Regions from separate parts of the Acutalibacter sp. JLR.KK004 genome, predicted to be linked through region 1. Evidence: predicted binding sites of a transcription regulator. Region 1 holds the regulator's gene; the other holds the start of a gene.

Region 1 (7,961 bases):
CGGCGGTAGGCTCGTTGATAATGCGCTTTACATCCATGCCCGCGATTTTCCCCGCGTCCTTGGTGGCTTGGCGCTGGGCGTCGGTGAAGTAGGCGGGGACGGTGATGACAGCGCTTGTGACAGGCTCGCCCAAATAGGCTTCCGCGTCCGCCTTCAGCTTTTGCAGCACCATGGCGGAAATTTCCTGGGGGGTGTAGCTTTTGCCGTCAATGGCAACCTTATAATTGCTGCCCATTTCCCGCTTGATGGAAGAAACTGTGCGGTCGGGGTTGGTGATGGCCTGGCGCTTTGCCACCTGGCCCACCATGCGCTCCCCGTCCTTGGAGAAAGCCACTACAGAAGGGGTGGTGCGGGCGCCCTCGGCATTGGCGATAACCACAGGCTCGCCGCCTTCGATCACTGCCACGCAGGAGTTTGTAGTGCCCAAATCAATACCAATGGTCTTTGACATAGTTATTACCTCGCTTTATTATTATATATTTATTGTCATTATAGATGCCTGGTTTTTGTATGGCGCGGGAAGCGGAGCGTGGGTTCCAAGGGATGGAACCCTTGAGCCGGAGACTCAGTTTGCCACCTGCACCATGGCGAAGCGCACCACCCGGTCGCCTAAAAGATACCCTTTCTGGAACACAGCGGAAATCACGTTTTCGCCCAGGCTTTCATCTTCAATATGGGCTACAGCGTTGTGGCGGTTGGGGTCAAAGGGTTCGCCCACTGCCCCGCAGGGGGTGATGCCCAGCTTCTCAAAAGCCTGCTGGATTTGGGACTCAATCATTTCCACACCCTTCCTCATATCCTCTGCCGAAGCGTTTTCCTGTTCCAGCGCCCGCCCTATATTGTCCGCAATGGGCAGCAGGGCCTGCACTGTGTCGGACACCGCGTTGTTGTAAATGGCGCTTTTTTCGTTCTGGCTGCGCTTGCGGAAGTTATCATACTCCGCCAGCACACGCAGGTGCTGCTGCTTGTGGGCCTCAAACTCCGCCTGGAGTTTTTCCAGCTCAGGCGTTTTGGACTCTTCCTGCTGAACCTCCGGGTCCTGTTCCCCGGGAACCTGTTCCCCTGCCTGCTCCTGCTCCATTTCCTGATCGGGCTGCTTCTGTTCCTGCTCCATGTTTTCAGTCTCCCTTCCCGCCGCAGCGTCGCTGTATCTTATATGGTTTTTCTTTTTCCTGTTTTTATTCCTGCCCTTCCCGGCTCAGGCCGGTGAGCAGCCCGCCTACCTGCCGGGCCAGATATTCCAATATGGCGGTAAGCCGGGGATAATCCATCCGGACAGGCCCCAAAGTGCAGAGGCTTCCCGCGTCCTGCCCGTCCACCTGATAGCGGGCCACTGCCAGGGAAACGTCCTCCAGCTCTGCCCGACCGATTTCCCTGCCGATAAGCACCTGGGCCTTGCCAGGCCTTGCCTCCAGCAGCCGCAGCAGATTCTCCCGGCGCTCCAGGAAATCCAGCACCCGGCGCACCCCGCGCTGCTCCAGCTCCGGGTAAAACAGCAGGTTCATCTGCCCGCTTAACAGCACCTGGGTTTCCGCCGTATCCCGGGCGGTTTCCAGCAGGGCCTGGAGGGGCGGGCCTAAAAGCACGTACATTTCCCCTAAAGAGGCTGCCATGGACTGGGCAAAGGCCGGGGTGATGTCCTCTGCCCTTTTCCCGGTAACCCGCTCGTTAAACACCCGGAAGAACAGTCTCGTCAGTTCCGGGGTTAAATCGAAATCGCAGCGGAACACCTTTGTTTTCATGGATCCCGCAGAGCTTAATAGCAGCAGCATGGCCCTGCGCCGGGCGGTCTGCACAAACTGCACAGCCTTTATCACAGTGCCCGCCCCGTTGGGGGTGGTTGCCGCCGCCATGCACTGGGAGGCCCCTGCCAGAAGCTGGGCCGCCCGCAGCAGCAGGCCCTCTGGATCGTGGGCGCTGCCCAGCAGCATGGAATCGAAAATCCGCTTTTCCCGTTCCTCCAGAGGTTTTGGGGGCATCAGCCGGTCTATATATTCCCGGTATCCCCGCTGGGAAGGCACCCGGCCCGCGGAGGTGTGGGGCTGCTCTAAAAGCCCCAGTTCAATCAGCCCTGCCATCTCGTTGCGCACAGTGGCAGAGGAAACCCCCAGCTCCTCCGACACGGCCTTGGAGCCTACCGGCTCCCCGGTTTTGCTGTAGCCTGCCACCACGCAGGCCAGCACCCGTTCCTGCCGCTGGGTCAGATCCATTTTTCTCACCTCTTTTTGGGAGGTTAGCACTCAAGGCGTGCGAGTGCTAACAGATTACTTATAATGTATCACTTAGGTCAGCAAAAGTCAAGTTTCTATTTGTAAATACTTTATGAATGGCTTTGGGAAAGGGATTCAGGGGTTTTTGCAGGGCCGGGCGCCCGTTTACTTTAGAAAAGCCCATTGACAAGGAGGCGCGGCAGGCGCATAATAGTATTGTATATTTATTCTTCCGGCTGCGGCCGGCGGGGAAGGAGCTGTATCAGTTGTGAAAAAGAAAAGAGTGCTGGCAGGGTTTATAGCCTTCTTGCTTCTGGCGCTTATGCCCATGGGGGCGCTGGCCCTGGAGGGCGGGGAGGAGGCCCGGTATGAGGCCTGCCTCCAGCAGACGCTGCGCCAGTTGGAGGCCATGCCCGCCCTGGAATTTTCGGAAAATCCTATAGAGGAAGCGCCCCGGGTGGACGGGCCTTTTGCTTCTGCGCAGGAGGGGGACATGCCGGACGTGGAGGAGGAAATCTCCATGGAGCAGTTCTTCCAGGAGGACGGCGCGCAGGAGGCTGTGTCTGAACAGCTCTTTAACGCCATACAGGATGGGGACGGCACCATGTACAGCCAGCTTACCCAGCGCCAGAAGATCTGTTACAATGCCCTGGTGAACGTGCCGGTAAGCCAGGTGCTTACCGCGTCCAAAGGGCCGAATGGCTACAGGCAGGTGAAGCTGAGCGTGACAGGCGTGAAGGGCATTACCTTTTCCGGTTACGTAAGCGGGGGCAGCTTCAAGCTGGACAGCGCCGGGGCAGCGGCCCAGAAATCCCTGATGACGGATTTGCGGGCAGCCATTGTGTCCCTGTACAGCGACAGGCCGGACATGGTGTGGATCCGCACCATGTCTTATGGCTACAGCTCCACCAGGGTTTCCTCCACCAAAGCGCAGGTTACCACTGTGAATTTCTCTTTCGCCCTGGACTTCGGCGGCATTGAAGGCCAGATGCACGAAACCATGATGGAGGCGGCGGATATTATCGCGCGGGGCGCGGCTTCCCAGCCGGATCAGTATAGAAAGGTGCGGCTGGTGCATGACGTGCTGGTAAAGGCCAATACATACAACCACGCGGCGGCAGACAACGCCATTTCCGGGCTGCCTTACGAGATGTCCCACTGCGCTTACAGCGCCCTCATTCCAGGGGACAGCTATGAGCCTGTGTGCGACGGCTATTCTGAGGCCTTTAAGCTGGTGTGCGATCGCCTGAAGATATACTGCGCGGTGCCTGTCAGCGAAACCCACATGTGGAACAACGTGAAAATGGATGACGGCCTCTGGTATAATGTGGACGTAACCTGGGACGATGACGACCGGGATGAAATCTGTACAGATTATTTCCTCATAGGCTCTCAGACTGTGGTGGACGGGCAGGCGTTTTCCCGCCAGCCCAGCCATGTGGAGAAAAACCCCTTTACCCCGAATACAGCTACCAACAACCTGACCCTGCGCTTTCCCACCAAGCGGGCCACAGCTTACCAGTATTTGGGCCATGACTACCCGCCTCTGCGTTTCCCGGACGTGGGCCGCGGGGCATGGTATTATGAGTACGTAGAGGATGCGGCAGAGAAAGGCCTGATAAAGGGAGACAGCAGCGGCAGCTTCCGTCCCACAGCCTCCATCACCCGGGCGGAGTTTGTGCAGGTGGTGGTAAACATGGTGAAGGTGGATACCTCCGGCTATACAAATTCCTATTTTACAGACGTGCCCGCCTCTAAGTGGTACGCAAAGCCTATTGCCTGGATTAAGGAAGCGGGGATTATGAGCGGGGACGCAGGCGGCACCTTCCGGCCGGAAGCCCCCATTACCCGGCAGGAAATGTGCCTGGTGCTGTATAACCTGGCAAAGCGCCAGGGTGTTTCCACCAGTACGTCTTCCGGGCGGTTTGCAGATGACGGGAAAATTTCCTCCTGGGCCAAGGAGGCCGTATATGCCTGCAAGGAACTGGGTCTTGTAAAGGGTGACGATAAAAACTGTTTTGCCCCTGGGGATAAAACAGAGCGCTGCGCCGCAGCCACTGTGTTCGTGCGGTATCAGGACGCTGCTGGGGACGCCTCCGGCATTATTCCTGCCCCACTGCCCACCCCGACCCCTGTGCCCACGCCCTCTCCTAAGCCCGGCATAGACGGCACCGTATACTGGGTGCCGAACGGCAGCGTGTATCATTCTACCAGAAGCTGCGCCTCCCTCCACAATTCTTCCACGATTTACAGCGGTACCGTGGCGAATGCCCAGGCCGCCGGGAAAAAGAATCCCTGCAAGGTGTGCCATTAAAACCGCCAGGCGATTACAGGATTTACACAAAAAGAGAGGGCGCATTCCCCTTTTGCGCTTAGCGCCGCGCCCTTCTTTGGATTCTTCACTATAGGCAAACACCGTTCAAAAGGAAAAAGCACCGGCCCGGAAGCGTCCCACAAGGCTTTCCGGGCGGTGCTTTTTTCAAATATAGGGGCAGAAAAATTTTTAGAGCGTGTTCACATAAGTTGCATATGCGGATTTTCGAGGGGATTTTGTGGGATTCCTAACACAGAAGCCCATGAAATAACCCGAAAAGATGCGTGTGATTGCTTTGTGTGGACACGCTCTAGTCCTCCAGCAGTTCCCGTACCCGGGCGTCATAGGCAGGGTTTGCCTTGCGCAGGGACACAGGCCGCCCGGTTTCGTTTATAAAGCAATGGAGGGTGCGCCCCTGGCAGCGGAGAGCGCCTGTGGCCTTATCTGTCACTGCGTAGAAAAAGCCGATGCGGGTGCCGGTGTAGGACTCTATGCCGGCAGCGATTTCCACCTGCTCCCCAAAGCGGCACATGGCGCGGTAATCCGCCTCGGCATGGAGCACCGGGCTTACAATGCCGGAGGCTTCCAGCTTGTCATAGGGGAAGCCCATTTCCCGCATGAAGTGTACCCGGGCTTCCTCAAACCAGCGGATGTAATTGGAATGGTGTACGCAGTCCATGCGGTCAGTTTCGTAATAGTAAACTTCGCGGGAGTAAGTGACAGTGTGCAAAAAGGTCGCTCCTTTCATTTCCGGGCGTTTTTGCGGCAGATGCGTGCAATCAGCATCCCAGCGCCTATAAGGGCCAGAAAACTGCTGAAGCCCAGCATAAAACCGGCCCAGTAGTCTGGCAGGACATGGAAATGCCTCAGCATAAGCGCCGCTGTCCACAGCAGGATCCCTATGGGCAGCAGCCAGGGCCAGTAGGTCAAAAACGCATTGTATTTAGGTTTCATTGTCTTGTGTCTCCTTCCTGTGATTATACACCTTTTTGCCGCAGAATACCAGCAGTGGAAGCACCATCAAAGCACCCTCTATGATTTGGCATCCGATACGGCTTAAGGTGTGAGGGCTGGCGAAAAAAGGATCCCGGCCCATGGCGGCCTCCACAATGCCTATAACGAGCAGGAACGCGCCAGCCAGGCCGTCCATCCCATAAATCACTGCCATGCCGCCGCCCATAGGGTATATTTCTTTCACAGCATATTCGCACATGCACAGGGTGATGACCGACCAGATAATCAGCAGGTTCTCCCACATGCCCTCAGCCCAGACGATGCCCCCCTCCTTTAAAAAGGCGTTTGCCAGCAGCAGGACGAAAAAGAGGATGATGCCATGCTGGAACACGTCTCCCCGCTGCAAAAGCTGCCGCTCGTCCAAATCGTTCCTGCATCTGAAAAGCTTGTTTTTCATGCCGCTTCCTCCCTTCACTCTTGTGCTTCCGGCCAGAAAAGCTCATCCAGGGTTTTGCCCAGAGACTGGCAAATCAGGATGCACAGCCTCACGGTGGGGTTATAGTCCCCCTTCTCAATGGCTACGATGGTCTGCCGGGTGACGCCCACGGTGTCGGCCAGGCCCTGCTGGGTGAGGCCCATGGCGGCGCGGGCGGCTTTCAGCTTCAGGTTTTTCCCCAAGCCATCACCTCCTGCTGTTTATTGTATAGTAAACCTTTCTAAAAGTCAAGTATATTTTACAAAAAGTCGGATAAAAAAGCCCTCACCATAAGCGGAGGGCCTTTAGGGGTTCTATTTGCTGCTGGCTTTGGTCAGCGCCAGCACAATGAGCGCGATGATGCTGATAACTACAAAAATACCCGGCATGCCGAAAGGCTTGCGGCTATTTGCTGCCGGCCTTGGTCAGCACCAGCACGATAAGCGCGATGATGCCGATAACCACGAAGATGCCCAGCATGCCGAAAGGCTTGCGATTATTTGTTGCCAGCTTTGGTCAGCGCCAGCACAATGAGCGCAATGATGCCGATAACCACGAAGATGCCCAGCATGCCTTTGCCCATAATCCCCAGGGCCTCCGTAATGTTGGGGTTAAGGCCGCTGGTCACATAAACAGCGGTGGGGCCGTCTGCCCCGCCGATAACGCCGATGGAGCTTGCCGCTGCCAATAAATGCTGTATCATAAAAGTTTGCCACCTCTCTGGAAGTTTAAAATTTTCTGACGCTCCCTGCAAAGGCTGCCGGGAGTTGGTTGGGCACGCGATGGCTTGCGTAAGCGCGTCACAGGGTGGCGCGGCGGAAGCCTGCGCAGCGCGCACCCCGCGTCTCGGGTGTAGCGTCACGCTGCTACATGAAGAAGCCTAATACAATGCCCCCCGCTACGGCAGAGGCTATCTGCCCGGAGACATTTGCGCCTACAGCGTGCATGAGCAGGTGGTTCTGGTTGTTTTCCGCGATGCCCATCTTTTCCACCACCCGGGCGGACATGGGGAAGGCAGAAATGCCCGCCGCGCCCACCATGGGGTTGATTTTCGTCCGGCTGAACAGGTTCAGCAGCTTTGCGAACAGCACGCCGCCAACAGTATCGAAAACGAAGGCGAACAGCCCTAAAGCCATAATCATCAGGGTTTGCAGGGTGACAAAGTGCTCGGCCCGCATGGAGAAAGAAATGGTAATGCCAAGAAGCAGGGTGATAAGGTTTGCCAAATCGTTCTGGGCCGTTTCCGACAGGCGGTTCAAAACGCCGCACTCCCGGATGAGGTTGCCGAACATGAGGAAGCCCACCAGGGATACAGAGGCCGGGGCCACCAGGCCGGCCACAAAGGTCACCAGGATGGGGAACAGGATGCGGGTGGTTTTGCTGACAGCGTTGGGCCGGTAGTCCATCTTGATGGCCCGCTCCTTTTTGGTGGTCACCGCCTTGATGGCCATGGGCTGGATAATGGGCACCAGGGCCATGTACGAGTAAGCCGCCACAGCGATTGGCCCGATATAGTTGGACTTGAGTACCTGGGAAACCAGGATGGAGGTGGGGCCGTCCGCCGCGCCGATGATGCCGATGGAGGCCGCGTCCCGGATGTCAAAGCCCAGCACCGCTGCCAGCACAATGGTCAGGAATATGCCAAACTGGGCCGCAGCCCCGAACAGGAACATCTTGGGGTTTGACAGCAGGGGGCCAAAGTCTATCATAGCGCCGATGCCGATAAACAGCAGCAGGGGGAAGGCCTCCGAGGCCTCAATCCCGGTTTCAAACAGCCACTGGATAATGCCCTGGGTTTCCCCCACGCCCTGCATGGTCTGGTTAAGCACCCCGGAAAGGGGCAGGTTCACCAGAATGGCCCCAAAGCCCATGGGCAGCAGCAGCGCCGGTTCATAATCCTTTTTGATGGCAAGCCAGATAAGCACAGCCCCCACCAGATACATCACCACCTGCTGCCAGGTGATAGACAGCAGGCCTTCCCATAAAAATTCCATAATGCATCTCCCTC
Region 2 (7,961 bases), on a different contig from region 1:
CAAAGGAATTTTTAATGCTGCTGCTGGGAGCAGGGCAGGAGGATATGCCGGATCCAACGCCGGGGCCTGGTTCCAGCCCGGAGCCGGACGGGGATGAACCCTCCAGCGAAGCGCCGGATGCTACGCCTTCCCAGGCGGAGCCTGCAGGGAATGAACTGGCTTCCCCTTTCGCGGCCATTTTCGAGGTGCGCGAAGGGAACTCCAATTACGGGAGCCTTATCTCCTCCTTCAAGCTGGACGGCACCCAGCTTTCCGCCATTATTCAGACAATGGCCCCCTTAGAGGACAGCACCATGGAGGACATCCAGGATGTGCTTCTGGACGCTACCCCCACCCCCACGCCGAACCCCAACAATTACGATGACATGGGATATACCTCCTCCCAGCTAAAGGAAGAGATAGAAAAGAAAAAGACGGAAATCCGGGATTTGCAGTATGCCTTGAAGCAGGCTAAGCTGAACCTGGAAATCGCCCAGCGCGCCCTGGACAATTCCACTGTTCTCAGCAATGTGGATGGGCGGGTGCGCACTTTGATAGACCTGGAGCTGGCTGTGGCAGAAAGCAAGCCCTTTATGGTGGTGTCCGGGGATGACAAGTTCTATATTTCCGGCTCTTTGAGCGAGGGCCTGCTGGGCAGCATAGCTGTAGGGGACACAGTGAGCGCTATGTCCTGGATGAACGGCATGAGCTACTCTGCCCAGATTGTCAGCATCTCCGACTTCCCTATGGACAATTCCTCGGGATACGGCTATTACGGCGCGGGAAATCCCAACAGCTCCAGCTATGAGTTTACCGCTGTGGTAGAGGACGGGGACGACAGCCTGGAAAATGGCATGGGAGTGGAAATTACCATGAACGTGCAGGACACAGCGGATGGCGGCGCCCTCTATCTGGATAAGCCCTACCTGCGGGAAGACGACGCGGGCTTCTATGTTATGAAGGCAGGCCGCGACAACCGCCTGCACAAGCAGTATGTGCAGACAGGCAAAACCATTTACAGCGGCAGCTATCTGGAGATAAAGTCCGGCCTGACTGCTGAGGATTTCATTGCCTTCCCCTATGGCGTTGACACCAAGGAAGGCGTGCGGGTCATCCTGCAGGACAGCGAAGATCCCCCCTACCCTGAGGAAGGGGAGCAGGGCGAAGGCAGCAGCCTGCTGGAAAGCGGAGCTGGCGAAAGCCTGCCCTCTGCTACAGAAGGAGACGCCAGCACCCTGGAGGAAGAAAGCAGCGGGGACGGGACGGAGACCCCCGGCATTGTGGAGCCTAACCTGCCGGATGGGGCTGTTATTACAGGCCGGGATGAAAACGGCACCTATTTTGAAACAGAAAACGGAGGGGGAGTCATCCTTGATTGAGAATATACGCCTGTCCTTTCAGGGCATCTGGTCCCACAAGATGCGCTCCTTTTTAACCATGCTGGGTATCATTATCGGCATTGCCGCCATTATTTCCATCGTGTCCACCATCAAGGGCACCAACGAGCAGATTAAGCAGAACCTGATAGGCTCTGGCAATAACGTAACCCGGGTGCAGCTTTACCAACAGGAATATGACAGCCCCTACCAGATGGAGTTTGAGGGTATCCCCGAGGGGGTGCTCCCTGTAAGCAGCGACGTGTATAACGCCATTTTGGATCTGCCTGACGTGGTGTCTGCCGCCGCTTACAACCGCCGCACCAGCTACGACAGCTCCTTCTATTATAGCAACACGGAAATATCCGGCTGCGAGATATACGGCATTGACAACGCCTATTTTTCCACCTGCAGCTATTCTGTGAAAAAAGGCCGGGCCTTTGTGCCCAGGGATTTTACCGACTTCCGGCATGTGGCCATTCTGGACACCAGCGCCGCCCAGATGTTCTTCCAGGGCACCGACCCCATTGGCAAGACCATTGAGTTCAAGTCCACCGCGCTGGTGGTGGTGGGCGTGGTGGAGCCTGACAGGAAATTCGAGCCGATTATCAATACCATTGAGGATTACTACACCTATGCCGGCGCCCAGACCGGCGGGTCTGTGTTTGTGCCGGAAAATATCTGGCCCTCCTTTTTCGCCTATGACGAGCCCCAGGAAATAGCCGTACAGGTGTCCCACACAGAGGCCATGTCCACTGTGGGCGAGGCTGTAGCGGCCCTGCTGAACAGCCAGGTTACCAGCGAAAGGGTGCTTTATAAGTCGGAGGACACATTAAAGCAGGCCCAGGAGCTGCAGGATTTAAACAACGCCACTAACCAGCAGCTTATCTGGATAGCCAGTATCTCCCTTTTGGTGGGCGGTATCGGCGTTATGAACATCATGCTGGTGTCTGTTACAGAGCGCACCAGGGAAATAGGCCTAAAAAAGGCCATCGGCGCAAAAAAAGGCCGGATTCTGTGGCAGTTTCTGACGGAAGCCGCTGTGCTCACAGGCTTGGGCGGGCTTTTGGGCGTGGGCGCGGGTATTGGCATGGCAGAGCTTATCTCCCATCTTACCTCTGCCCCGGTGTCTATCAGCATCCCCTTCATCATCCTGGCGGTGATTTTCTCCATGGCTATCGGCATCCTTTTCGGGCTGCTGCCTTCTGTAAAGGCTTCCAACTTAAACCCCATTGACGCTCTGCGCCACGAATAAAGCCTTTCCTTTGTCCCAAAAGGAGGTTTTTATGAAAAAGCTTTGCCCCCACCTGCTTTTTGTTCTGGCTGCGGCCGCCTGTGTCTATCTGCCCCTTCTGGCTATGCTGATAGTCCGGGAAGGGCCTGTAAGCTTTGTCCTGTTCTGTTTCCCTCCCATCACCTCCATCCCCCTTTTCGCGTTGGGGCTGGGGGCCGGGGCGGGAAAGAACGTCAGGCGGTACTGGTATGTGCCGGCCCTCGTGTCCCTCTGCTTTTTCCTCAGCCTATACGGACGGGTCTTGCTGACGGAAATGCTTCTGAAGCTGCTGGCACTGTACCTTCTGCTGGGAGCAGGCGGCATGCTCCTCTGCTATTTCATCCGAAAATTTATTGGCTTAAAGCCAGGAGAAGCCCCTCATGAAAAAGACATGGTATAAGCACCTGAAAATAGTCCTGCCCTGCGCGGGGGCCATGCTCCTGCCGCCATGGCTGGTTTCCTTTCTGCCCTCTGACGCGTTCCTGGGGGCTGTTGTGCTCCTGTTCCTGCTTATCAATCCCCTTTTCGCGCTGGGGATTGGCATTGCCGCCGGGTGGGACATGAGGCGCTTCTGGTATGCGCCTTTGCTGGCGGCGCTGCTCTACTGGCTGGGGGCGTGCCTGTTTATAACGGGCTGGGATGCCTCCATCCTGATCTATGTGTTCATTTACCTGCTGATTGGCGGGGCGGCTATGGTTATCACGCACCTTGTGCGGCAGTACCGTAAGAGAAGCTGAAAGCGTATGCTTCGGCTTCTTTTTTTGATTTAAAAGCCTTTTGCCTGGAAATTTATGAAAGATTTGTTAAAAGTCAAAAAATATGGGGAAAGGGTATTGACTTTTCCTGACCATGTAGCTAGAATATGTGTTAGCACTTGAGATTCACGAGTGCTAAAACAAATTTCTGTGTTGATTTTTTCGCGGGTTCCCGCGGTTTTCACGCCTTTCCCCGGCAGGCGCGAAAACGATAGCGCCGGGGAGAAAGGATTGGCCCGTTTAAAACAGGGCCTGAAGGTGACGAATTATGAAAGTGAAACCTCTTCTGGACAGAGTGCTCATCAAAACCGAGGAAGCCGAGGAGACTACCAAGAGCGGCATTGTGCTGGCTGCCAAAAGCCAGGAGAAGCCCCAGATTGCCCGGGTGGTGGCAGTTGGCCCCGGCGGCGAGGTAGACGGCAAGGAAATCAAGATGTATCTCAAGGAAGGCGACCGGGTAATTTCCGCCAAGTATACCGGCACAGAAGTGAAGGTAGACGGCGAGGAGTACACCATTGTCAAGCAGTCTGACATCCTGGCAGTGGTGGAGGACTAAGGCTCCGTTCTCAAATCGTTTGAAAAATACATTTTGATACAGGAAAGGGACGATATACTATGGCTAAGAAAATCATCTATGGGGAGGATGCCCGCAAGGCCCTTCTCAGCGGCGTGAACCAGCTTGCTGACACTGTGAAAATCACCCTGGGGCCTAAGGGCCGCAATGTGGTGCTGGACAAAAAGTTCGGCTCTCCCCTTATCACCAACGACGGCGTAACCATCGCCAAGGAAGTGGAGCTGGAGGACGCTTTTGAGAACATGGGCGCACAGCTTGTAAAAGAGGTTGCCACCAAGACCAACGATATTGCCGGCGACGGCACCACCACTGCCACCCTGCTGGCCCAGGCACTGGTGCGGGAAGGCATGAAGAACGTCACCGCAGGGGCAAACCCCATGGTGCTGCGGGGCGGCGTACAGAAGGCCACAAACATTGCTGTTGACGCTATTGTGAAGAATTCCGTGAAGGTTTCCGGCACAAAGGACATTGCCCGCGTGGCAGCGGTTTCCTCCAGCAGCGATGAAATTGGCCAGCTCATTGCCGACGCTATGGAGAAGGTGACTTCCGACGGCGTTATCACCGTAGAAGAGGGCAAAACCGCTGAAACCCAGTGCGAAGTGGTAGAAGGCATGATGTTCGACCGGGGCTACATTTCCCCCTATATGGCTACCGATACTGACAAGATGGTGGCAGAGCTGGACGATCCTGCTATCCTCATCACAGACAAGAAGATTTCCAACATCCAGGAAATCCTCCCCCTGCTGGAGCAGGTTGTACAGTCTGGCAAGAAGCTGCTGATCATCGCTGAGGATATTGAAGGTGAAGCCCTTACCACCCTCATCCTCAACCGCCTGCGGGGCACCTTTACCTGCGTAGCCGTTAAGGCTCCCGGCTTTGGCGACCGCCGCAAGGAGATGCTGGTAGACATCGCCACCCTCACCGGCGGGCAGGTCATTTCCGAGGAACTGGGCCTGGAGCTGAAAGACGCACAGCTTAGCCAGCTTGGCTCTGCACACCAGGTAAAGGTGGACAAGGAAAACACCATCATCGTCAACGGCGCTGGCTCCTCTGAGGATATCAAGGCCCGCGTAGGCCAGATCCGTTCCCAGATTGAAACCACTACCTCCGAGTTTGACAAGGAAAAGCTGCAGGAGCGCTTGGCTAAGCTGGCTGGCGGCGTGGCTGTTATCAAGGTTGGCGCTGCTACCGATGTTGAGATGAAAGAAAAGAAGCTGCGCATTGAGGACGCACTGGCCGCAACCAAGGCTGCTGTGGAGGAAGGCATTGTTTCCGGCGGCGGCACCGCCCTTATCGACGCTATCCCTGCTGTACAGAAGTATGTAGAGGAAGCCCAGGGCGACGAAAAGACTGGCGCTGCTATCGTGCTGAAGGCTCTGGAGGAGCCTGTGCGCCAGATTGCCATGAACGCTGGCATCGAAGGCTCTGTCATTGTAGAGGCCATTAAGAAGGAGCAGAAGGTAGGCTATGGCTACAATGCTCTGACTGGCGAGTTCCAGGACATGATTGAAGCTGGCATTGTGGATCCCACCAAGGTGACCCGTTCCGCTCTGCAGAACGCTTCCTCTGTGGCTTCCACCATCCTCACCACCGAGTCCCTGGTGGCAGATATTAAGGAGCCTGCTCCGGCAGCTCCTGCCGCACCCGACATGGGCGGGATGTACTAATAATATAGGATAAGCAGCATAGAAAAGAGGGCAGGTTTGGAGGAATCCACGCCTGCCCTTGTTTTCTTACAGGAATGCTCCCTTATGCTGCTGCAGGAGACAATATGGCAGACCCGGCTTTATTGGTTTTAGGATCAAAACATTCCCAAGGGGAATGTTTCCCCTTCTTTTAAAAGGGGTTGTGGGGTTTGGGGCAAAGCCCCATAGGTGTGCACCGTAGATATAAACTGCGTGTTCGGACACTCCCCCCTCCCTGCCAGGACTTGCACAAAACAGAAAATTGTATTACAATAAAAACATCATGAGAATGGGAAAGGAAGTTTTCAGCACATGGCTTTAAAGGAATTTCAGGCAGAATCAAAACGGCTGATGGACTTGATGATAAACTCCATCTACACCCACAAGGAAATCTTTTTGCGGGAGCTTATCTCCAATGCCAGCGACGCCATAGACAAGCTTTATTACCGCACCCTGGAGGATGGGGCCACAGGCCTTTCCCGGGAGGACTTCTTCATCCGCATTGACGCGGACAAGGAGGCGCGCACCATCACCATCTCTGACAACGGCGTGGGTATGACCCAGGAGGAGCTGGACGCAAACCTGGGGGTTATTGCCAAAAGCGGATCTTTGCAGTTTAAGACCGAAAAGGAACAGAAAGAGGACGTGGATATTATCGGCCAGTTCGGCGTGGGGTTCTATTCCGCCTTTATGGTAAGCAGCCGGGTGCGGGTGGAAAGCCGGGCCTTTGGGGCGGACAGCGCCTACTGCTGGGAATCCGCGGGCCTGGAAGGGTATGAAATTGCCCCCTGCGATAAAGCCGAGCATGGCACCACCGTCACCCTTTGGCTGAAGGAGGACACAGAGGACGAAAAGTATACCGAGTTTGCCGACCAATACCGGGTGCGCCAGCTTGTAAAGCGCTATTCCGACTATATCCGCTACCCCATCCGCATGGAGATGCAGAAAAGCCGCCTGAAAGAGGGCACAGGTACAGAGGGGAAGGAGCCGGAGTATGAGACATACTTTGAAACAGACACCTTAAACAGCATGGTGCCCATTTGGAAGAAGGCCAAAAGCGAAGTGTCTGATGAGGAGATGCACGCTTTCTATAAGGAGAAGTTCTACGACTGGCAGGATCCCCTGCGGATAATCCGCACCTCCACTGAGGGCGCCGCCACATACAGCGCTTTGCTGTTCATCCCCAAAACCCCGCCTATGGATTACTACACCCGGGAGTTTGAAAAGGGCCTGCAGCTCTACGCCAGCGGCGTGCTGATTATGGAGAAATGCGGGGATCTGCTGCCGGACTGCTTCAGCTTCGTAAAGGGCCTGGTGGATTCCCAGGATTTGTCCCTGAACATCTCCCGGGAAATGCTCCAGCACGACAGGCAGCTCAAGCTGATTGCCGGGCGGCTGGAGAAAAAAATTGCCAGCGAACTGAAATCCATGCTCACGAATGACCGGGAAAAGTATGAAGAATTTTGGAAAAGCTTTGGCCTGCAGCTAAAGTTTGGCATGTATAACGATTACGGCGCCAAAAAGGACGAGCTGAAGGATCTGGTGCTGTTCACCACCTCCAAGGAGAAAAAGCTTGCCACCCTCCAGGAATACACCGACAGGATGCCAGCGGATCAGCCTGTTATTTATTATGGCTGCGGCGAAACCCCAGAACGGATCTTAAGCCTGCCCCAGGCTGAGGCCATTTTGGAAAAAGGCTATGAAATCCTGTGCCTGACAGACAACGTGGACGAATTTGCCCTGCGGGTGCTGGAAAAATATAACGAGAAAGAATTTAAAAATATCGCTTCTGATGACCTGGATCTGGAAAACCCTGAAGAAAAGGAAAAGACCCAGAAGCTTTCAGAGGATCACAAGGACATGCTGGCAGCAATGAAAGAGGCTTTGGGGGACAAGGTGAAGGAAGTGAAGGTTTCCGCCAAGCTGAAAAGCCATCCAGTATGCATCTCTACAGACGGGATGATTTCCACTGAAATGGAAAAGGTGCTCAACGCCATGCCTGCCCAGGAGAAAATCAAGGCCCAGCGGGTGCTGGAACTGAACCCGGAACATCCCCTGTTCACAAAGCTGCAGAGCCTTTATGAGGCGGACAAGGACAAACTAAAGCTGTACGCGGAGATTTTATACGATCAGGCCCTGCTCATTGAGGGCATTGCCCTGGACAACCCGGCGGACTATGTGCAAAAGGTCTGCGGTATCCTGTAAAACTGGGAGGAAAAGCCTATGACTAATCCCTATCCACCTCCTGCGCCTCAGGGATATTATCCCCCGCAGGGCGCTGTGCCCGGGGCCACGCCTCAGGGGTACTGTCCCCAGCAG

Evidence for each region. Region 1 encodes HrcA, which represses chaperone genes, less so after heat shock. Its sites were predicted from a motif close to TGTTAGCACTCNNNNNNNNNGAGTGCTAACA; they were not measured.
Region 2: a site for HrcA is predicted at 3,494-3,524, ahead of VSQ30_RS10655 (co-chaperone GroES). Genes of this name have one in related genera too.

Annotation. Positions count from the first base shown of each region.
Region 1 covers NZ_JAYMNQ010000002.1:463,017-470,977, forward strand. Annotated here, with positions in the region: gene dnaK (molecular chaperone DnaK) at 1-451, opposite strand, end outside; gene grpE (nucleotide exchange factor GrpE) at 566-1,114, opposite strand; gene hrcA (heat-inducible transcriptional repressor HrcA) at 1,179-2,210, opposite strand; gene VSQ30_RS16680 (S-layer homology domain-containing protein) at 2,479-4,524, shown strand; gene VSQ30_RS16685 (acyl-CoA thioesterase) at 4,835-5,254, opposite strand; gene VSQ30_RS16690 (hypothetical protein) at 5,269-5,478, opposite strand; gene VSQ30_RS16695 (hypothetical protein) at 5,468-5,935, opposite strand; gene VSQ30_RS16700 (helix-turn-helix transcriptional regulator) at 5,950-6,156, opposite strand; gene VSQ30_RS16705 (hypothetical protein) at 6,272-6,487, shown strand; gene VSQ30_RS16710 (sodium ion-translocating decarboxylase subunit beta) at 6,450-6,656, opposite strand; gene VSQ30_RS16715 (sodium ion-translocating decarboxylase subunit beta) at 6,820-7,947, opposite strand.
Region 2 covers NZ_JAYMNQ010000001.1:1,941,492-1,949,452, forward strand. Annotated here, with positions in the region: gene VSQ30_RS20780 (biotin/lipoyl-binding protein) at 1-1,358, shown strand, start outside; gene VSQ30_RS10640 (ABC transporter permease) at 1,351-2,610, shown strand; gene VSQ30_RS10645 (hypothetical protein) at 2,642-3,028, shown strand; gene VSQ30_RS10650 (DUF2651 family protein) at 3,009-3,365, shown strand; gene VSQ30_RS10655 (co-chaperone GroES) at 3,652-3,939, shown strand; gene groL (chaperonin GroEL) at 3,999-5,624, shown strand; gene htpG (molecular chaperone HtpG) at 5,955-7,847, shown strand; gene VSQ30_RS10670 (CPBP family intramembrane glutamic endopeptidase) at 7,866-7,961, shown strand, end outside.